DNA from 2 places in the Venatorbacter sp. C2-1 genome. Region 1 is predicted to be linked to the other one. Evidence: predicted binding sites of a transcription regulator. Region 1 holds the regulator's gene; the other holds the start of a gene.
The links. The regulator FNR, encoded in region 1, switches genes on or off when oxygen is low (the NO sensors DNR and NnrR bind a similar motif). The targets are predictions, from matches to a motif close to TTGATNTANATCAA.

Region 1 (10,025 bases):
GCCAGAAGATTTCCGTCAGCTGACTTCCGATGCCAAGCGTCTGACCATTAACTTCCGCTTTCAGGAAGGCAGTGCCAAGCTGGATAACAAAGCTCTGAAGGATCTGGAGCGTCTGGCCGATTTTCTGCACGCTAACGGTTCAGCTGAAGTTGTGCTGATTGGTTTTGGTGATAAAAAGAAAACCGAAAAACGTTCGCAGTTATTATCTAAATTGCGCGCCATGGCAGTGCGCCGCGAGCTGGTACGTTACGGTATCTATCCGAAAAATTCTGTTGGTTACGGTGAAAACCTGCCGGTTGCTTCCGTGAATGGTATGGAAGGTCGCAATAAAAACCGCCGGGTGGAAGTCTGGGTGCGTAAAGCCGGGGCCTGATGCCCTGGTTATTCAGACGCATAAAAAAGCCCGGTTAAATCCGGGCTTTTTTATGTTTGCTTTTGAGCGCCGGATTAATCTTCGGCGTGCAGCAGCAGATACAGCTCAACAACGGCAGCAGGAATATTACTGCACATCTGATTGGACAGGTCGATGTCATCGTCGATGTCTTCCATTTCCGGCTCGTCCATAAACAGACCAGAGGCATACATGATCGGGAACAGGTGCTGGGCAACGGTTTCTTCGTCACGCGCGTACCACTGTTCTTCCTGCAGCAGCACACCGGTCATAAAACCCATGGCCCAGCTTTCCAATGGTGGCTCTTCTTCTTCGTCGACCAGTGTCAGGTCGGCCGGAACCGGGAAATCCTGACCGGAGTCGAGCCATGCCTGAATCTCTTTGGCGAGTTTCAGGAACAGGGCATTTACCTGTTCTTTCTCCGCTTTGCTGAAACCCAGTTGTTCATCAAAGGCGCAGTCCCACACCTGCTGAACACTGAACTCTACCGGGCCCGCGATTAACGCGGTGATCAGGCCGTGTACGGCGAAAAAATCGAAACTGTCCTGACGTTCGGCTTCGTCTTCGAGCAGTACGCCCAGGGTTTCCAGTTCGTCTTCATTAAGGGATGGGATACTATTGAGGTCGGACATACGCTACTCCTGAATTTGGCGCTAATCCTAACAGGCTTGAGACCGTGCGGAAATCTTACAAACAACAATTCTGGCTGACTGTCGGCGGCGAGCAGGTCGCTGTGCATCTCTCAGCGATGCGGCGTAAGAGCATGCGTATGCTGGTGAATGCCGAGGGTGAGGTGGATCTGCGCATCCCGCTGGGGTATCCCAAGGCGGAGGTGCTGGCGTTTGTGAATGCCAATCATGACTGGCTGCTGAAGCGCCGCAGCGAGGTGCTGGCACGACAACAGGAAGCCCGGCAAAGTGTACTGATCCGCGGACGCGAATTACCGTTTAAAAGCAGTGCTCTGGGCGAGTTTATGGTCGCTGAACAGGCGGTCTGGGTGCCTGAGGGCTGGACGCCTGCGCAAACGCAGCAGGCGCTGGATAACTGGCTGCGCGGGCAGGCGCGGCATGAATATCCGCAGATGATTGAACGCTGGTGGCCGTTCTTCAGCCAGTTTGATGTGCGCCGCCCGCAGCTGCGTATTAAAAAGATGCGTACCCGCTGGGGCAGCCTGTCGCAGCGCGGTTATATCAACCTGAATCTGGCGTTAATGCAGCTGCCAGCGGAGCTGATGGAACTGGTGGTAGTGCATGAGTTGTGTCATCTGCGCCACTTTGATCATGGCGCGGGCTTTAAAGCGTTGATGACCCAGTGTCTGCCGGACTGGAAACAACGCGAGCAACTGTTAAATCAGCTGTCGCGCCGTTTGCTCTGAGGTCTGCCTGTCAGCGCGATTTCACTGCGCTGTTAATCCACAATTGCGAATACCAGTAATACCAGCCCGGATGGCGCACGCTGGGAGCGGTACAGTTATAACGGCTGCGGCCGCCACGAATGGGTTTTTCTGCACGGGCGGTCAGGTTGACCACGCCGTTATCGGCTTCTGTCTGCGTGCTGATTGCACCTTCACCACTGGCAAAACACTGAATCTGGCGCGGACGCAAATCCACTTCCGGGAAATGAATGGCCAGGGTTGGCGGATTCTCTGCCGCCAGTACCGGCTCGATCAGCTGGGTTGGCGGCACCGGCAGGGCAAGGGTGTACAGCTTGGTTTTCAGGGTTTTGACGTTGGCATAAATACCGGAGGCCGGGAAGCGCGGCAGTGCCTGCGGATGAGACATAGGGCCTACCGGTCCGGACTGCTGACCAAAAGCAAGGTAACCGTTCGCTGCCAGCCAATCGATAATCTCCAGATCAAATTCCCCATAAGGGTAGGCCAGCAGCTTATGGCTGGTGCCCAGTTCTTTCTGCAGACGCGCTTCCGGCTCCGCCACTTCCTGAGTCAGCCAGGCATCCAGTGTCATGCCCTCCGGGCGCTCAATCAGATAAGGATGATCCGCACTGTGGTTGGCAATCAGAGCACCGTTATCCTGTAGTTCTTTCAGTTGCTTCCAGTCCATTACCACGCCGTGTTGCTCATCCACCGCATTGGTATTCACAAATACGGTAAAGGGCCAGTTGCGTTGTTTCAGCAGCGGGTAGGCGTTGTCATACACCGAGCGGTAGGCATCGTCGAAGGTAATGGCGACGGATTTTTCCGGTAAGGATTCGCCTGCGCGGATCTTGGCCAGCGCCTGACCAAGGTCAATCACATGCATGTTTTCCTGCTCCAGCAACTGCAGATGAGCGGCAAAACCTTCCGGACTGATACTGGTCGATGCGGGTGTGTTGGCCGACACATGGTGATATTGCAGAATCACCAGCTGGGCGCGTACCGATGCAGAGAAAAACAGTGCGAAGAGAACAAACGGGAGAGAAAACTTAATCATGAATACCGGTGCTTGAGTCGTTGAAAGGCCGCCTGAATGGTGCGGAAACGGGTTTCATCACCGCCACGGTCAGGATGATGCTGCATCGCCAGGCGGCGATATTGTAATCGAATCTCTGCCCCTGTCACGGGCTTACTGAGTTCCAGTTCAGCAATGTCCCGATCTTCCTGTTCGGGCTGTAACATCTTTTGCCAGAAGCAGCGCAGCAGTTCATCCACCTCTTCCTGAGCGGTATTCAGCTGGCTGAGATCGAGGTAATACTGTGCCAGCGGCTGATGTTCGGCCAGCTCGGTGTTGCGGGCGTTATCGGGCCAGGGCGAGCGGCGGATACTGAGTGCGCTGATTTCCAGCAGGGCAGATTGCTCATCAGCCCATTGCTGCTGCAGGCGGTAGAGGCAATGCATCAGAATAAAATGGCTGCGGAACATGGTGAGTGAATCGCGCAGAGCGTCGGGGCGGAAAATTCCCTGTTCGGGTGCCTGCAGCCAGCACAGCACGTCGTATTCGCTGTGGCTCTGGCCGTCGGCCAGATACAGGCTCAGCAGTTCAAGCAGGGGAGCGAAATCGTCGATGGCGCTGTTGCTGGCCGCCAGAGGAGAAAGGGCATCTGAGTTCATGCTCTTATGCTAGCACAGGGTGGTTTACCGGGGAGGCCTCAGGGCTGGTCCGGGTCGGTATCTTCAATCAGCTGGCGCGCAAATGCCGGCAGGCGATGTTTAATGCTGTTCAGCTTGTGCGAAAACACGTGATAACGACGGCGCAGAAACTGCAGAAATGTGCGCACTCTGGGGATAGTCGATACCAGCATAGACAGGCCCAGAATGATCAGGATAATGCCAAGCGGAATCGGCATTGGCGTAATAATAATTCCCAGCAGCAACAGCAGAATACCGGTCACCATTTTAAAACTGCGTTTGATCATTCTGCATCATCACCCGGATGTTTTTGCCGGTTTTCCCGGTTCTGGAGGAATGCTGTACGTTGTTGTTCAGGCATGCCCATGCTGACACCCTGACATGACTGTGTTGCGAAACCATGAAATCTTTTGGTACAGGCCGTTGTTTATGAGTGAGAAGGAAAAAAAGCCGCTGCCGAAACGCAGCCATCTGATTACCCCGGAGGGGGAGCAGGCCTTACGCCGGGAATATGATTACCTGTGGCGCACTGAGCGTCCAAAAGTGACGCAGGAAGTTTCAGATGCCGCCAAGCTGGGGGATCGCTCGGAAAATGCGGAATACATCTATGGTAAACGCCGATTACGCCAGATCGACAGTCGCGTCCGTTTCCTGCTGAAGCGTCTGGAGATTCTGACGGTGGTCGATCGTCTGCCGGCTGATCCGCAGAAAGTTTTTTTTGGCGCCTGGCTGGAACTTGAAGACGATGATGGCGAGGTTCATCGCTACCGTCTGGTGGGCGAGGATGAAATTGATCTCAAACGCGGCTATATCAGCGTTGATGCGCCGTTGGCGCGGGGATTACTGGGAAAACGTGTCGATGATGAAGTGACCGTACGCCTGCCGAAAGGAGAAGAAACCTTTTACATCCTCAGCGTATCTTACCAGCGCCCTGAATGGGATGCCGGCGGCAGTAATCAGGCCGTTTTCTCCGCCTGATGTATCTGCCTTCTGCAACAGCATGAAAGCTGACCTCTGCTAGGCTTAATGGCAGGAGGATCATTATGATATCAGTACGCACGATCATGGCTTTGCTGTTGGCTTTTCTGACGTTGACAGCCTTGGCCACCGACGCCGGGATGCAGAACGAAGCAGCCGCCGAAGGCGAAACCTGGCCCTTTGCCGGCGTCTATAAAATGCCGGTCTGGATTGATCAGGTACAGCGGGTCTGCCCGTGGAAGTCTGACGCCGGAGAGGGGTACATCCGCGTTGTCCGTACTAGTGTGAAAGGCCCGCATGGCATTTATCTGCAGTGGATCCGTAAAGGCATTGCCGGCAGTGAAACTCAGGCGATCTCAACGGTGCGGGTAGAAGAGCTGGAAGGACAGTATCAGGTTCATCTGCAGATGCCACAGCCGCAACTGAGTCCTGATGCTTGTCACCTGACGGCAATGGCCGAATCCATCATTACCGACCGGCGTTATAAGATGGAGTTTATTGTGAAAGGGCCGGGGGATTATCAGCTGCTGGTCACCAGCATGTTGCAAGGCGGTTTATGACCGCCTTTTCTTTTGCCAGCCAAAAAGAGCAGTCAGATCAGTCGATCTGAACCACATCCAGACGGGTAAACAGATGACCTTTGTCCTGCTTATCCTGCAGGGTGACAAAATCAAACAGCTGCGTATCGCCCAATTGTGACGGCGCCACATTACAGATAGCGGCAAAGATATTTTCACTGCGTCCCGGCTGCTCCTTGTCCCACTGTTCCAGCATCATCTTAATATTCTGACGTTGCAGGTTTTCCTGTGAGCCACACAGGTTGCACGGAATGATCGGGAAGCCCCGTGCCTGGGAAAATTTCTCGATGTCTTTTTCTTTGCAATAAGCCAGCGGACGGATCAGTACGTGTTTCTGGTCGTCACTCAGCAGTTTCGGCGGCATGGCCTTGAGCTTGCCACCATGGAACATATTGAGGAACAGGGTTTCGATGATGTCGTCACGATGGTGACCAAGAGCGATTTTATTGGCGCCAATACTCTCGGCAAAGCCATACAGGGTGCCACGACGCAGACGGGAGCACAGGCTGCAGGTGGTTTTACCTTCCGGAATAATTTCTTTCACTACGCTGTAGGTATCTTTCTCGACGATGTGATACTCAATACCCAGCTGGCTCAGATACTCCGGCAGCACATGTTCAGGAAATCCGGGCTGCTTCTGATCCATATTCACCGCCACGATATCAAAGTGAATCGGTGCGCTTTTCTGCAGACTCAGCAGAATATCGAGCATGGTGTACGAATCTTTACCGCCGGACAGGCAAACCATGACCTTATCGCCGTCTTCGATCATGCGGTAGTCTTCGATGGCCTTGCCGACATTGCGGCGCAGGCGCTTCTGCAGTTTGTTGAACTCGAGTTGCTCTTTGCGCTCGGCAGCGGATTCGATCATAAAAACACCCTGAATAATTGCGCCCGCTTTATAGCAGAATGCATCGGGTGAAGGAACCGCCTGCGCAGGTCAGGCAGTTAAAAAGGAATGTTGTTCGGGGACTTTGAGAAAAGGTACGCCTGCTCAGGCTGCACGGTCGAGCAGGGCGGTGGCGGCACCGAGACTGGCACAGAACTCTTCAATGCTGACACCACTGCGGGGATGGTAAAAACGTTTCCACAGACGTGCGAGCTGTTCTGCGGTTGCATCGGCGGGCAGAACAAAATCATCATTGCGGGCATAGATAAACCAGGCAATGGCGGTGGCATAAGACAGATTGGTGGTCAGCTCGGCATGAGGGTGACTGAGAAAATCATGCTGGCTGGCAAGGCCGCGCACGGTGCTGGCCAGTTCAGGCTGTTGTGCCAGATAAGCGTCCCATACATGGCGGTGGGTCAGGCTGTGAATGCGGTAAATGCCGAGAGCCCGTTGACCGGCGGCTTTGAGATGCGATCCAAGAGCCGATTCTTGAGCCGCAGTTGCCAGCAGCAGGGTGCTGGCCATCGGGTTACTAACCCCGATGCGTTGCAGGGTTGGCTGGATTACCCAGCGGGTCAGTTCATTTGCGCAGATGCCCATGGTCACCTCCTTATACGTCATATCGGCTGAATGACGCTGTTTCTGCAATCTTAGATCAGATTATTTTATCTGCTGCGGTTTTATACCAATTGCCAATAGATAGCCTGGATACCGGCGCCAGAAAAATAACGTCTGTTCAGCCTTTATTCTGGTAAAAGCATTTCCCGTACCAGAGGGCGTTGCATAAGTGTTCATAAGCAGAAAACAGGCATAAGAGGGCAGGCATAAAAAAACCGGCCTCTGGCCGGTTTTTTTGCTTACGGGTGAGCGGCTTACTCTTGCGGGTGAGCGGCACACTCTTTTTCAGTATTCAGGCCGGCCAGTTCATACAGCATATCGGGGTCCTGCAGAATCACTTCTTTACCCTGGGTTTCGATCAGGCCGTTCTTCTGGAAGCGGGTAAACACGCGGCTGATGGTTTCTACCGCGAGGCCCAGATAGTTACTGATATCCACCCGCGACATCGGCAGGCGGAAATGACTGGCCGAAAAACCACGACGGGAATAACGCTGGGAAATATCAATCAGGAAAGAGGCTACGCGTTCTTCGGCGTTTTTCTTGCTGAGCAGCAACATCATGTTCTGATCATGACGGATTTCGGTGCCCATGGTACGCATCAGCTGCTTACGCAGATCCGGCAGGTCATCGGCCAGACTGTCGAGTTGCTGCAGCGGAATTTCACAGACGGTGGTGGTTTCCAGCGCTTTGGCGGTTAACGGATAGTTGCCGTTATCATAACCGGCCAGGCCAACCAGCTCAGAGGCCAGGTGAAAACCGGTAATCTGTTCTTCACCGTTACTCGCCAGAGTGTAGGTTTTCAGGGCTCCGGTGCGAACGGCAAATACGGATTGAAACGCTTCGCCCTGCTGGAACAGCAGCTGACCTTTCTGGATCGGACGGCCACGGCGGATGATATCGTCGAGGCGCTCCATATCGGAATCGTTCAGGGACAATGGCAGACACAACGCATTCAGTGAGCAGGTCTGGCAGTGTGGTTGAGTGCCCCGCAGTGGAGCAGGCGCAACATGTGTCGTTTTCATGACTGATTCCTGAGTGAAACCCCGGTGTCGGAGTAAGTAACAAGTGCAGCAGTTGCGGCTATGTTCGGCATTAGCGCGCGATCTGTCAAGAAAGTAACCAGACCGATGCTGCCGTCCACAAACCAAATCCGATCAGTAATCCCCCGGCAACCTGACGCACGCGGTTGTTGCTCAGAAACGGCGTCAGTACATTGGCCGCCAGTGTGCTGGCAAACAGGGCTGGCAGGGTACCCAGACCAAAGGCGAACATCGCAGCGGCTCCCAGCAAAGGCTGGCCATTTGCGGCAACCCAGCTCAGCGTGCTGTAAATCAGGCCGCAGGGCAACCAGCCCCAGAGCATGCCCAGCCACAGACGATCAATCGCACGCGGAGATTGCATAAAACGGCGGGTCAGAGGCTGCAGGTGTTTCCAGATTCCCTGGCCCAGTTGCTCAATACGGGTCAGCATCAGTGACCAGCGGGCAATATAGAGCCCCATCAGTATCAGCATCAGCGCGGCCAGTGTCCGCAAGATCAGCATCAGCCACTGGTGCTGGCTCTGCAGCCACAGACCTGCGCTGGCGACTATCAGCCCGGCGATGCTGTAGCTCAGTATGCGCCCGGTGTTAAACAGCAGCGTCACCCGGACACGCTGAGTTCCAGCGCTGCTGCCAATAGCCGCAGCAATACCCCCGCACATCACCAGACAGTGGCTGGAGCCAAACAGGCCGAGCAGAAAGGCGGTCAGCAGCGACAGGGGTTCAATCATGGCTTGTCAGATGGGGTTTGATCGCTGTCGTCCTGACGGCGATTTATCGGCTCATCGTCATCAAACAGAATGCGGTGGGCGGGGGACTCCATGTCTTCAAACTGGCCGCTCTTCACCGCCCAGAAAAAGATCAGCACGGCAATGCCGATCAGCAGTAAAGACAGCGGTACCAGGATGTAAATGATATCCATCGATCAAACCTCAGAGGAGTCAGGAGCCGGCAGGCGATTCAGGCGCAGGGCGTTGGTGACCACCAGTAACGAACTGAATGACATGCCAATCGCAGCGGCCCAGGGCGGAACAAAACCTGCCGCTGCCACCGGTAATGCGATGAGATTGTACAGCAAAGCCCAGCCGATGTTCTGAGCAATAATACGGCGCGTCTTGGTGGCACCATCCAGAGCGGTCAGTAAGGTTTCCAGACGACCGTTGGTAAGCATGGCATCGGCGTTGGTCTTAGCCAGATCGGTGGCTTCGTTAACGGCCAGAGCAATATCAGCACCGGCCAGTACCGGCACATCGTTAATACCGTCGCCGACCATCATGACCCGCTCACCGGCCTGCTGCCAGGCGCGCACTGCGGCCAGTTTCTGTTCCGGCGAGACGCCGGTCTGCAGGTCGGTAATGCCCAGTGCATCCGCCACCACCTGACCGGATGCGCCGGGGTCGCCGGTCAGCAGAGACACGGCGATACCGCGTTGTTGAAGACCGCTGACAATTGACGCAGCGTTGCGGCGCAGGCTGTCATTCAGGCGCACCCAGGCCAGCGGTTGCTGATCACTGGCGAGCAGCAGCCACTGGCCAGCGGCCTTGTTGTCGGGCTCCGTCAGGGGGGCTGCTGGCCAGGCATAATCGGCGCGGCCAAAGCGCAGAGTGTGCCCGTTCCACTGGCCGCTGATGCCCTGGCCGGCGGTTTGTTCGGTGTTCTCTACGGCAGCCGCTTTTATGGTGCGGAAGGCACGGGCAATCGGATGGGTTGAGTGTTTCTCAAGGCCGGCGATCAGGGCCAGCAGCTGAGTTTCATCCAGATCCGCCAGAGGTTCGACCTGCTCCAGGGTTAGTTTGCCCTGGGTCAGGGTGCCGGTTTTATCGAATACCACCCGGTTTATCTGTGGCAGAACTTCCAGCACATGGCCTTTGCTGATTAACAATCCGCGTTCGCGCAGTGCGGCCGTGGCGGCTGTCAGAGCCGTTGGCGTAGCCAGCGACAGGGCGCAGGGGCAGGTTACAACCAGCACGCTGAGGGCGATGAAAAAGGCGTGTTCATCGCCTTGCAGCCACCAGAAAGTGAAGACCGAGCTGGAGATGATCAGCACCGCCGCAACAAAGTGGCTGGCAATTTTGTCGGCCAGCAGCGCAGCGCGCGGCTTCTCCTGCTGGGCACGGTCCATCAGGCGCATGATGGTCGATAACTGCGCTTCGGCGCCGGTCGCGGTGACCTTCATCAGCAGCGGGCTTTCAACGTTAAACGTACCGCCGATCAGGCGATCACCGGCTTTCTTGCTGATGGGCAGGTATTCGCCGGTCAGTGCGGCTTCATCAACCGAGCTGCGGCCTTCGATCACCACTCCGTCAGCGGGAATGGCATGGCCGGGTTTCAGACGCAGCACGTCACCAATACGGATGTCTTCACTGGCAATAACCTGCTCAACACCGTCGTCACCAACCTTTAACGCAATATTGGGCAGCAGCGTCAGCAGATTATTACCGGCTTTCCCCATCCGGTGACGGGCGCGC
Region 2 (10,025 bases), 1.5 Mb from region 1:
ATATCCATATTCAAGCTTAGCGGCCTTATTGGCCTCATAAATCACTTTCAGATGATCTCTGACAAAGTTTTTATACGCCTGATTATTACCGGCAACCAACCCCTGCGATTCGGCAGCCTCGACCATACCGTTAATGCCGATAGTCAGGAATTGCTTGTCCAGATTAATAAACCCGGCGTTGTAAACCGTCAGCATTCCGGCCTGAAGGTACTCTTCCATTAAGCGACGATAGGCCACCTGATAACGCTGCACCTTACTGATTTCTTCGGCAAGATCACGGCCATCCTGAACCAGCCGGTTCATATTAACTGTAATTACATTAATAGAACCGGTTGCCACACCACCGGCTCCCAGCGAGTAGGAAAATGTATTGTCGCTGATTTCACTGCGTAAGCGGCAGCAGGATGCCAGGCTGTCTGCACTGTCAGAAAGGTAGACAAAGAAAGAGCTGCCCCGATTCAGATGAGCGGCCATACTGCGGGCAAAGTCCTGATCTTTACACTGCCCTTTTTCGGTCAGCATGGCCACGGTGACAACCGGAAAGGTGAGGATGCTTTTGCTGCGCTCAGTATTGAACCAATCCAGGAAAAAATGCTGCAGTTTATCCAGCGTCTTCCAGCAGGGTTTGCTGAAATCAGGGAAGACGAACTCACCAAACATGCTGTCGAAATAGTTTTTGTCGTATAGCGAAAGATTCCAGAACACACTCTGATAACCCCGGGCGGCAGCCGGCTGATTGATAGCATACACGACATGCTGAAGATGGTTGGCAATCTGCTGACGGTGGGTATTCAGATAATCATCGCCGTAATCTTTGCGGGCAAAATAGTCGAAGTAAGTTAAAAATTCGACCGTAGCCACCGCGCCAGCGAACTGGCTGCTGACAGCGAAGACAAAATTTACGAATGAACCACAGAACGATTCAATATGCTTCGGTGCCTGAGATTCGCCACCAAGCTTAGTCAGCCCGTCCAGTAAAAACGGATACATAGTTACCGATACACAATAGGGCTTCAGGCTGGTTTCATCATGTACATAAATCTCATGGTTCTCTATCTGGCGGATATATTCCTGTGCCAGATCATCCCCGAATAAATCGGCAATTTTTGCTGAAACCTGCGCACGGTTAATCTGCACAAAATAATCTTTCATCATCTCCGCTTCGAGCGTGGCGATATTCTTTTCGGTCACATTGGCATTGGCATCCATCCGTGAGCCGTCGGCGGCATTTTGTGCAGCCAGATAATGTTCAATAAAATCCAGCTTATGCTTAATGTGCTCTGCGCTCAGTTTCAGCATGATTCCGCTCCTTCAGAGTAGGCAATTGTTATTGATGAAATTTATGATTCAGGCAGCGATTGCTGCGTAAATCCATAAAACGCTGATTTGTTAAGGGAGACTCCAGCCCCCCGAGATCCCGTAACCAGGGACCGGTTTTCAGATAGGTCAGCTCAGCCTGCAGGCACGGAGCAACCGTATCGAGCCCGGTATAAAGACAGGTATTCAGTCCTTGCCGGCGGGCCAGCTTCAGCAACAGTAACAGCTGCGCTTCATGCCACTCTCCACCCATAAACAGCACGCAGCTGATCAGACCGGCGTATGTCTCCAGACGCTGCCGGAAGTACTCTTCGGACAGCGGTTCACCCGCCATCGCGGGCCAGGTATCGGCACTGTGGCAACCGGGACAACGCAGCGGACAACCGCTGATGGTGTAGGCCAGAGAGACTTCTCCCGGCACTTCCTGGAAGACCACCTGTTCACGACTGAAATACATAAAACCCCATATGTAGTGCCTTAAATGATAAACAGACACAAGATATGGACAGAGACTAACGAGAGGCGGCCGAATAAAATTGATCCAGATCAATTTTATTCGCAAACTACTCCGACATGGGTATCCGATACAGAGAACGGGCGATCAGGAAAAGGGCCGTCAGCGCAATGCCCATTTATGGCGCAGTGGCAATGCAGAAAGAAAAAAGCCGGGTTATTACCCCAATGCTCTTCACTTAAGCAACTTGTCCGCATCCCTGCGGGCAGACCAGACATATCAGCGGTTTCTGCGGCGGCCCCAGAGGCGCAGAAAACCCATCACCGCAATGTCGCTTTTCAGATCAAGCTAATTTTTTAAATATCATGTCTCACACACGGTTTCCTTTGGAGTGCGGCTGAGCGGATTACTTAAACCGGCGATCGTGCGGCGCCAGACAACCAGATGATTCTGCGGCCTTCAGAGCAAAACCCTGCCCCGGAACGCTACAAATGTTTGGTGTTTTAAAGCGTCGTTCCGGGGCGAATTGTTTTGCGTGCCGCATAATCATTGCAGTTGGCTGGATAAAGCCGGACGCGCCGAAAAGAGAGGATCGTAAGGAGATACCTCTCCTTACAGGGGGCCAGGGGCGGAGCCCCGGAAAAGCGTTTCAGATTGAAACACAGTAATCGATTAATGCTGCAGTTTGGAATGACGATGTCACTCCAAACTGTGGGACAGTAGTGAGGTTATTCTTAGGCTAAAGAATATTGGCACAATGACTTAGCCCGCGCGGCCGTCCGGCCGTGGACCAAGCAGAATGCGCGCATAACAAAAGACGAAGAGTATAAAAGCGGTACTCCACAACAAGGCCGACAGGCTGTAAAACAGCAAAGACTGTTGTGGCCAGATAATCACTCCCAGAGAACGCAGCAGTGCAGCCAGCAGCAACAACGCAAACGACAGTGACATTAACGGCCTTGGCTGCAGTGGCCGGCCGGAGTGCCCCAATGACACTCGGGCAATCATGGCCAGAATCATTCCGCCAACCGCTCCGGCGGTCAGTGCATGCAAAGCCGCACTGAAGGTGACCGGCCAGCCAAGGTAGTGCATCGCCAGCAACAAGAGGCCAAGCGGAATAAACCAATAGGCAAGATGCAATGACCACAGCAAGGGGATTTTCCAGGTAACCCCGATACGTAAGCGCGCAATCCGCAGCGCCTGACTGGCTGCCGTCAGCACCAGCAGCAACGCCAGCACAAAGGGTGGTAATAACAGATCAAGACGCAGCAGATAAATCACAAGCAACAACCAACTCGCCCCCAGCACCAGTTTTTCCAGCCAGGGAAGCGCTTCTGTTTTCGGCGTCATACTGCCATTGGCGGTAAACATCGGCATTACCCGACCGCCAATCACTGTAATCATTAATATCAGCATCCAGCTGACACTGTGACTACCCCACTGCACCAGTGACATATCCTGCACCGCATTGCCCCAATGCATCACCGCATTGGCAAAGGTCATCAACAACAACACTGGTACAAAGAAATAATTCCGCTGTTGTTTAACAGCAAACAACAGTCGCCAGAAAAACCAGGCGACCAGCGGCATAAATGCCATATCAACCAGCGCGGTAAACCACCAGGGCAAAAGATCACCGGCTAACATACACAGCCGGCCAGCGAGCCATAAAAGTGTCAGCAATAACAGTGGCCGGCCATGGGTTGCCCGCTGCCCGGTCCAGTTTTGTACGGCGGTCAGTAAAAACCCTGCGACGATGGCCAGGGCAAAACCAAACAGCATTTCATGGCTGTGCCAGAAAACACTGCCGCTACCCGGCAGCAGAATAATCCCCTGTAACGCCAGCCCCCAGAGCAGAATGGCCAGAGCACTGAATGCCGCCCCCAGCAGAAACATCGGCCGGAACGCCTGGCCCCACAAAGGGTGGGCGGGTACAGAGGATATATTCATAACACTCCTTAGAGCTTTGGCTTTCAGGCTTTCAGTTCCTGCTCAATCTGCCTGTCGACTGACGATACATAGTATTCGTCAGAGAAAGCGGATTCCGGTTCTTTCAGCCACATCAGGCAAACAAGCCAGCTGATAAAACCACCGGCAGCGATAATAAAGAAGAACTGATTCGCATCCACAAAGGTATAGATGGTCAGATAAAACACTGCCCCCACATTACCATAAGCACCCGCCATACCGGAGATCTGTCCGGTCAGACGACGTTTAATGGATGGAATAATACCGAAAGTGGCACCTTCTGCTCCCTGTACGAAAAATGAAGTAAATACCGTAATCGCAACGGCAATAACCAACGGCCAGGAAGAATTCAACAGCCCCATCAGTGCAAAGCCTATCGCAATGCCCAGCATATAACTCAGCATCACAAAGCGACGGTTACCCAGACGGTCGGAAACCAGCCCACCCATAGGCCGGGCAACCAGATTAACGAAGGCAAAAGAAGCGGCAATTAAACCCGCAGCGGTCGGAGACAGACTCCAGGTTTTTTCAAAGAACATCGGCAGCATAGAAACAACCGCCAGTTCTGCACCAAAATTAGCGAAATAGGTACTGTTCAGGGCTGCCACACTGTTAAACGGATATTTATCGTCTTCCGGTACACCCTTTTTCAGAATCGGTACATTTACCCGCAGAATCTGCACAATCTGATAAACCACAATGGCAGCAATAACGGCATACGCAATAGCCGCACCTGTCGCATCCAGATAACCCAGTTTCTGGATACGCCATACCAGCACAGCCAGAATACCCACCAGAGGAATGGTCCACAGAATCAACTTAACCATGTCACCCCAGCTGCTGACCTCGAGTGCAGCGGTTTTCCGCGGTTTACGATGCACGGTTCCGACCGGACCATCGGTAATGGCAAACCAGTAATAAACGCCGTAAGCCGCCATCACAAATGCACTCTGTGCAATTGCCCAGCGCCAGCCGTCATCACCGCCATACATAGTGATGGCAATCGTTGGCAAGGTCATAGCTGCTGCAGCCGAACCAAAGTTACCCCAGCCGGCATAAAAGCCTTCGGCAAAACCAATATCTTTAGGTTTGAACCACATTGCAGTCATATGAATACCAACCACAAAACTGGCACCAATAGAACTCAGCACCAGACGGCTGACCAGTAATTGGGTACGGGTTTCGCCAAAAGCAAACGCCAGCGCCGGAATGGCCATGGTTACCAGCAGCACAGAGAATACCCGCCGCGGGCCAAAACGATCCAGCGCCATGCCAACAATAATCCGTGCCGGAATGGTCAGCGCTACGTTACAGATAGCAAAAAGTTTCAGGTCTTCTGCGGTCAGCCAGTTAACGCTTTTCAGCATGCTGCTGGCCAGAGGAGCCATATTGAACCAGACGTAGAAGGTGATAAAAAACGCAATCCAGGTCAGGTGCAGTGCTTTTATTTCAGGATTTTTAAATTTAAAGACGTCTGCAACTTGCATAACGATCTCCTGTAATGATTTCTACATGCTGGGCAGAATGAGTAATGGACACTGCGCCCGTCTGGTTAAAAATGAACTGACGCTGCCAAAGGTCATATAATCGAGTTCATCCACAAAGTAGGTCAGTGAGCGGGCGATAAAGCCGCCGTCCGGTTCATGACTGTGACGGGCAATAACAAGGAGATCCGGGCGTAACTTTTCTGTCGCCGCGAGTAACATCTTCCGCGCGTCACCATCCAGAAGCAGAGTTTCAGCGCTTATTTTCTCGTTCTGACATAACGTCTGAGCCTCAGCCAGAAAGCCTTTCAGCTCATCAACTTCGTCATTAAACAGCGCTTCGTTGTTCTCGGTGATATCGCGGGGATTCTCGGCAACCGCAACCAGAATAAGCTGCGGTTTAAGCTCCCCGAACATGGTAATGGTTCGTGCCAGCGCCAGCTTCGCATTACGCGAACCATCATAAGCAATCATGATTTTCATACCATGCACTCCCGTTCATCAGCGCAGAATTCTGCGCTTCTGTGAAACACAAACCGGATCAGATCCATGGCGGTTATGACCCCCGCGACATTGCCGTCACGGGTAACAAACACGCGGTGAATATGTTTTTCAAGAATGGTATCAGCAACGACTTTGATATCGTCATTGACATCGATAGTAATAACATCGGGAGTCATGATCTGATAAACCATGCATGACTTATTAATGTCTTTTACCCAGTTTTTCAGATCCTCTTCCGGCACTTTCATATCGTATTCGCGCCGGTAAAGACGACTCAGTGCAGCTTCCTTCTCATTAATATCAAGACTATTAAAGCGAAAGACATCACTGACGCTGACAACGCCAACAAGTTTATGGTCATCAGCAACAACAGGAACAGCAGAGATATCATGGCTAACGAAGAAGTCAGCAAGACGCTGTATAGTCCATCCTTCATGGGCAACAAAAACTTCACCATTGATAAGATCTCCGGCTTTTAAACTCTTATTTCTCATAAAGTCACCTGAGTTAAATGTTTAGTATTGAAATCAGAGGTCTTAAGGGTTGTAGATTTCTGAACTTTTTCTCAGATAGAACCACCAGTTAATAACCAGACAAAGTGCGTAGAAAACTGCAAAGCCATACATTGCCAGCTCTGGAGTTCCGGCTTTAATCTGAGCACCCATCACTTTAGGGGCAATAAAAGCACCATAAGCGGCAACCGCGGAGGTCCAGCCAAGAACAGGGCCTTTCATCTGCTGGTCAAAGATCACACCGATACTGCGGAATGTTGAGCCGTTACCAATGCCGCTGGCTGCAAACAACACAATAAACAGCAGCATAAACACCATGAAGTAGTCATTAGGGTTGGAAGAATTGTAGGCCTGCATCATTACATAACCTGTTGCAACCGAGGCTACCACCATTACAGCGGAGATAATCTGCGTAACAATAGAGCCACCGACTTTATCGGAAATCCAACCACCAACCGGGCGGATTAATGCACCAACAAAAGGCCCGATCCATGCCCAGGTAAGAGCGCTCGGAGCGTCAGGATTTACCACACGGATCATTTCGCCATCCACGCCGGCCTGCATCATTTTTCCGAAGATAACGGTAATAGACAGAGGTAAAGCAGCAGAGAAACCGATAAAAGAACCGAAGGTGAGGATGTAGAGCACGGTCATTGACCATGTATGTTTGTTGCGGAAAATTTTGAACTGGTTTTTGATATTAGGCTGAATACTTCCGGGAATCATACGCAGAAGGATCAGAGTCAGAATGATAGTAAATGGCAGAGCCAGCCACATACCAATCATTCCCATCATGTAGATACCAACCGCTGCGGTAAAAAGAGCAATGGCATACAAGCCAATAATTTTTCCGAAGGCAGCTAAAGGATGTCCTGGTTCAGGAGTCACCACGTTCAGATTATTCATACCGAACCAACCGGCAAAGGCCAGTGGAATCAACATTAACAGCCAGATAAAGCCGGCATTCTGAATCCAGGTTTCTGAACCTGCCTCAATACGACCGACCAGAGTTCCGCTGGCAGATTGCAGAACCATAGGATCACCAGCCAGAGGGCCAAACAGACCGACAGTCATCACCAGCGGAATCAATATCTGCATAGTGGTCACACCGAAATTACCCAGCCCGGCATTCATGCCCAGACCATAGCCCTGCTGGCTTTTCGGAAAAAAGGTACTGATATTACTCATGGAACAGGCGAAGTTGCCGCCGCCAATACCAGACAGCAATGCCATTAACTGAAACACCCAGTAAGGGGTTCCGGGCTCCATCAGCGCCATACCGGTACCCAGCGCCGGAACCATCAGCAATGCTGTAGTCAGAAAGACGGTGTTACGGCCACCGGCAATGCGGATCATAAAGGATGCCGGAATCCTCAGCGTTGCCCCGGATAAGCCAGCAATGGCAACCAGAGAAAATAACTGCTCGGTACTGAAATCAAAACCGAGATTTTTCATCTGCGTGGTGATCATTCCCCACATCAGCCAGACAGCAAAGCCAATCAAAAGGCTGGGAATTGAAATCCACAGATTCCGGCTGGCAACCTGCTTCCCCTCCTGCTCCCAGAACGCCTTGTCCTCCACGTCCCATTTTTCAATGTAAGCTGAACCTTTAGTCGCCATGATATTCCCCTGTTAATCAGATCATGACTTCATAATCACCCTGTCTTAATAAGGCAGCAATAGGCGGAAAAACTGCAAAAAAAGCGCTTATTAAAAGCTCTACCCATAAGGGGATTGGGGATTTATGACACAGATCAATCAGATCCGGAGAGTTGATGCTGAAAGCTGATTATCGACAGTATTCAAGGGCATAGGGAGTACCTACTTTGGGCAATATCTACCCAAAAAAAACGCCTGCAGAGCAGGCGTAAAGGAGGAGGCTTCACCTAAAAAGAAAGGCCGCACCAGAGCCAGAATTTTTCTGTATCAGAACCGCTGTCCGCAGCTTCATAACTTGCGTATTTAAGCCCTGAGGAAAGATTCTTCGAGAATGGATACAGCAGCTGAACATTAAGCTCCGAACCAAGATCGTCACTTCCTCTGTCACTTGAGTACTCATGGTACATAACCAGAGCCTTGAGCTTATCTAAGGACCCGGATAAACGGATATAAGTGTCTGAAAGGCCATTATCCGGTGTATTCAGGAACTTATCCGCCCAACCATTAAAAGCATGCTTGGTTGCCAGCGGAGTCTGGAAACCATACTCGCCATCATCACTTCCCAGGGTTTCATTACCAAGAGTAAGGTTGACGCCCTGCAGGGTTGCTCCGGCTTCAACATGATAATAAATCGCGTCTTTATCACCGCTTTTATATGCCGATTGAGTAGCAATCTCAGCCAGATAATTGACCTTGATATCATTCAGCGGTTTCTGCCCACTCAGGCTGGCGCCATAGGTATCGTAGTAAAAATCGGTGTCATCAATATCAACCAGATAGGCATAGGCTACCAGCTTGCCAACCGGAAGTTGGTCAAAGGCAAGATTCAGTGCATGGCCGGAAATATCAGTCTCGGAGAAATCGATACCGTTGACCTGATTAATATAAGCGTAGGCAACCCCAATATTGTCCTTTTTATATTGCAGAAGCGCAGCGTCATAAGTCTGCTCATTCTGCCGCCAGCCTACGTTGCCGATAAACCGGGCGTTATCCAGAATAATACGCTGACGGCCAACAACAGCCGTTAACGCTTCTTTTGTGTAAGACAGCTGTGCCCGGTTGATTTCGGTATTGACCGGATCAGCCACAGGATCATAACCGCTGCTCTCAGGTGCATAGTCGTCAATAATGCTTCTGACATCCTCGATTTCAGCAAGAGCCTTCAGCCCACTGTAGTTATCTGTCTCATAACCAATGCGGCTTCTCAGTGTTAATGCGGTGGCCGACTTTGTCAGGTTGTCTGTGTCATTTGTTTCATAGCGAAGACGGAAATCAGCCGGAAAGTTTCCGGGAACGCCATCAAAGCTCTGAGAAAAAACCACAGGGGAAGCCAGTAATAAAGCACTGGCCAAAGAACTTAGTTTAAAGATCATCGTGCTCTCCTTTTGCAAATGAGCACTGAGTACCATTTTATCACTGCATCAATGGCGAATCTGATACAGAGAAATCGAAACCTTCTAATTGGGTTTCTTGAATAAGGGATTGAATGTACTGAGCCGTTGCTTTTGCTTTTACTTTGTCATTCAAATACTGTCGTATACGGGCCTCGACCTGCTCATAAGGCAATGGATTTCCCGAAATTTTACGTTCAATAAATACCACATGAAAACCATAACGGCTTTCAACAGGTGCAGGTAACAAGCCTTCGTTAGCAGTAAATACCTGACGTTCAAATTCCGGAACGGTTTGTCCGGTACTGATCTGCCCAAGGCTGCCACCCGTTTCTTTCGACGGACAGGCAGAGAACTGTCTGGCCAGGTCAGAAAAATTTTCTCCGGCGCGTAATTTATGCACCAGTGTTTCTGCCAGCGTTTTACTGTCAACACGCTGTACTTCATCATCCGGGGCTGCAGCCAGAAGGATGTGGCGCAATTCCAGCAGCGGTGACGTGGTAAAACGCATGGGATTTTTTTCAAAATACAGACGGCACTCATCCTCCGTTGCTTCCGGAAGATAAACATCCTGATCAAATAATTTCTCAATGAAATCATCCTGGCCGGCCTGACTGCCACTGTCAGAAACAGGCAAACCCAGAGAGCTCGCCCGCTGACGGAGAATTTCACCAATAACCAGGGATTCTGCTGCTTTCAGCATCGCCTGGCGCTTGCTTTCGGCCGGGTGATACTG

Region 2: nrdG (anaerobic ribonucleoside-triphosphate reductase activating protein) is a predicted target of FNR. The motif match lies at 1,854-1,867, and genes of this name have one in related genera.

Annotation. Positions count from the first base shown of each region.
Region 1 covers NZ_CP094879.1:2,466,146-2,476,170, reverse strand. The annotation lists gene MT343_RS10945 (substrate-binding domain-containing protein) at 1-373, shown strand, start outside; gene MT343_RS10940 (YecA/YgfB family protein) at 448-1,023, opposite strand; gene MT343_RS10935 (M48 family metallopeptidase) at 1,068-1,766, shown strand; gene MT343_RS10930 (polysaccharide deacetylase family protein) at 1,777-2,820, opposite strand; gene MT343_RS10925 (DNA-J related domain-containing protein) at 2,817-3,437, opposite strand; gene MT343_RS10920 (PGPGW domain-containing protein) at 3,476-3,742, opposite strand; gene greB (transcription elongation factor GreB) at 3,885-4,433, shown strand; gene MT343_RS10910 (hypothetical protein) at 4,499-4,993, shown strand; gene ttcA (tRNA 2-thiocytidine(32) synthetase TtcA) at 5,031-5,882, opposite strand; gene MT343_RS10900 (hypothetical protein) at 6,006-6,500, opposite strand; gene fnr (fumarate/nitrate reduction transcriptional regulator Fnr) at 6,773-7,540, opposite strand; gene MT343_RS10890 (sulfite exporter TauE/SafE family protein) at 7,626-8,288, opposite strand; gene ccoS (cbb3-type cytochrome oxidase assembly protein CcoS) at 8,285-8,479, opposite strand; gene MT343_RS10880 (heavy metal translocating P-type ATPase) at 8,483-10,025, opposite strand, start outside.
Region 2 covers NZ_CP094879.1:3,937,041-3,947,065, forward strand. The annotation lists gene nrdD (anaerobic ribonucleoside-triphosphate reductase) at 1-1,299, opposite strand, end outside; gene nrdG (anaerobic ribonucleoside-triphosphate reductase activating protein) at 1,328-1,774, opposite strand; gene MT343_RS17750 (NnrS family protein) at 2,534-3,721, opposite strand; gene MT343_RS17755 (MFS transporter) at 3,745-5,226, opposite strand; gene MT343_RS17760 (universal stress protein) at 5,248-5,706, opposite strand; gene MT343_RS17765 (CBS domain-containing protein) at 5,703-6,221, opposite strand; gene MT343_RS17770 (antiporter) at 6,264-7,859, opposite strand; gene MT343_RS17775 (alginate export family protein) at 8,126-9,307, opposite strand; gene MT343_RS17780 (peptidylprolyl isomerase) at 9,312-10,025, opposite strand, start outside.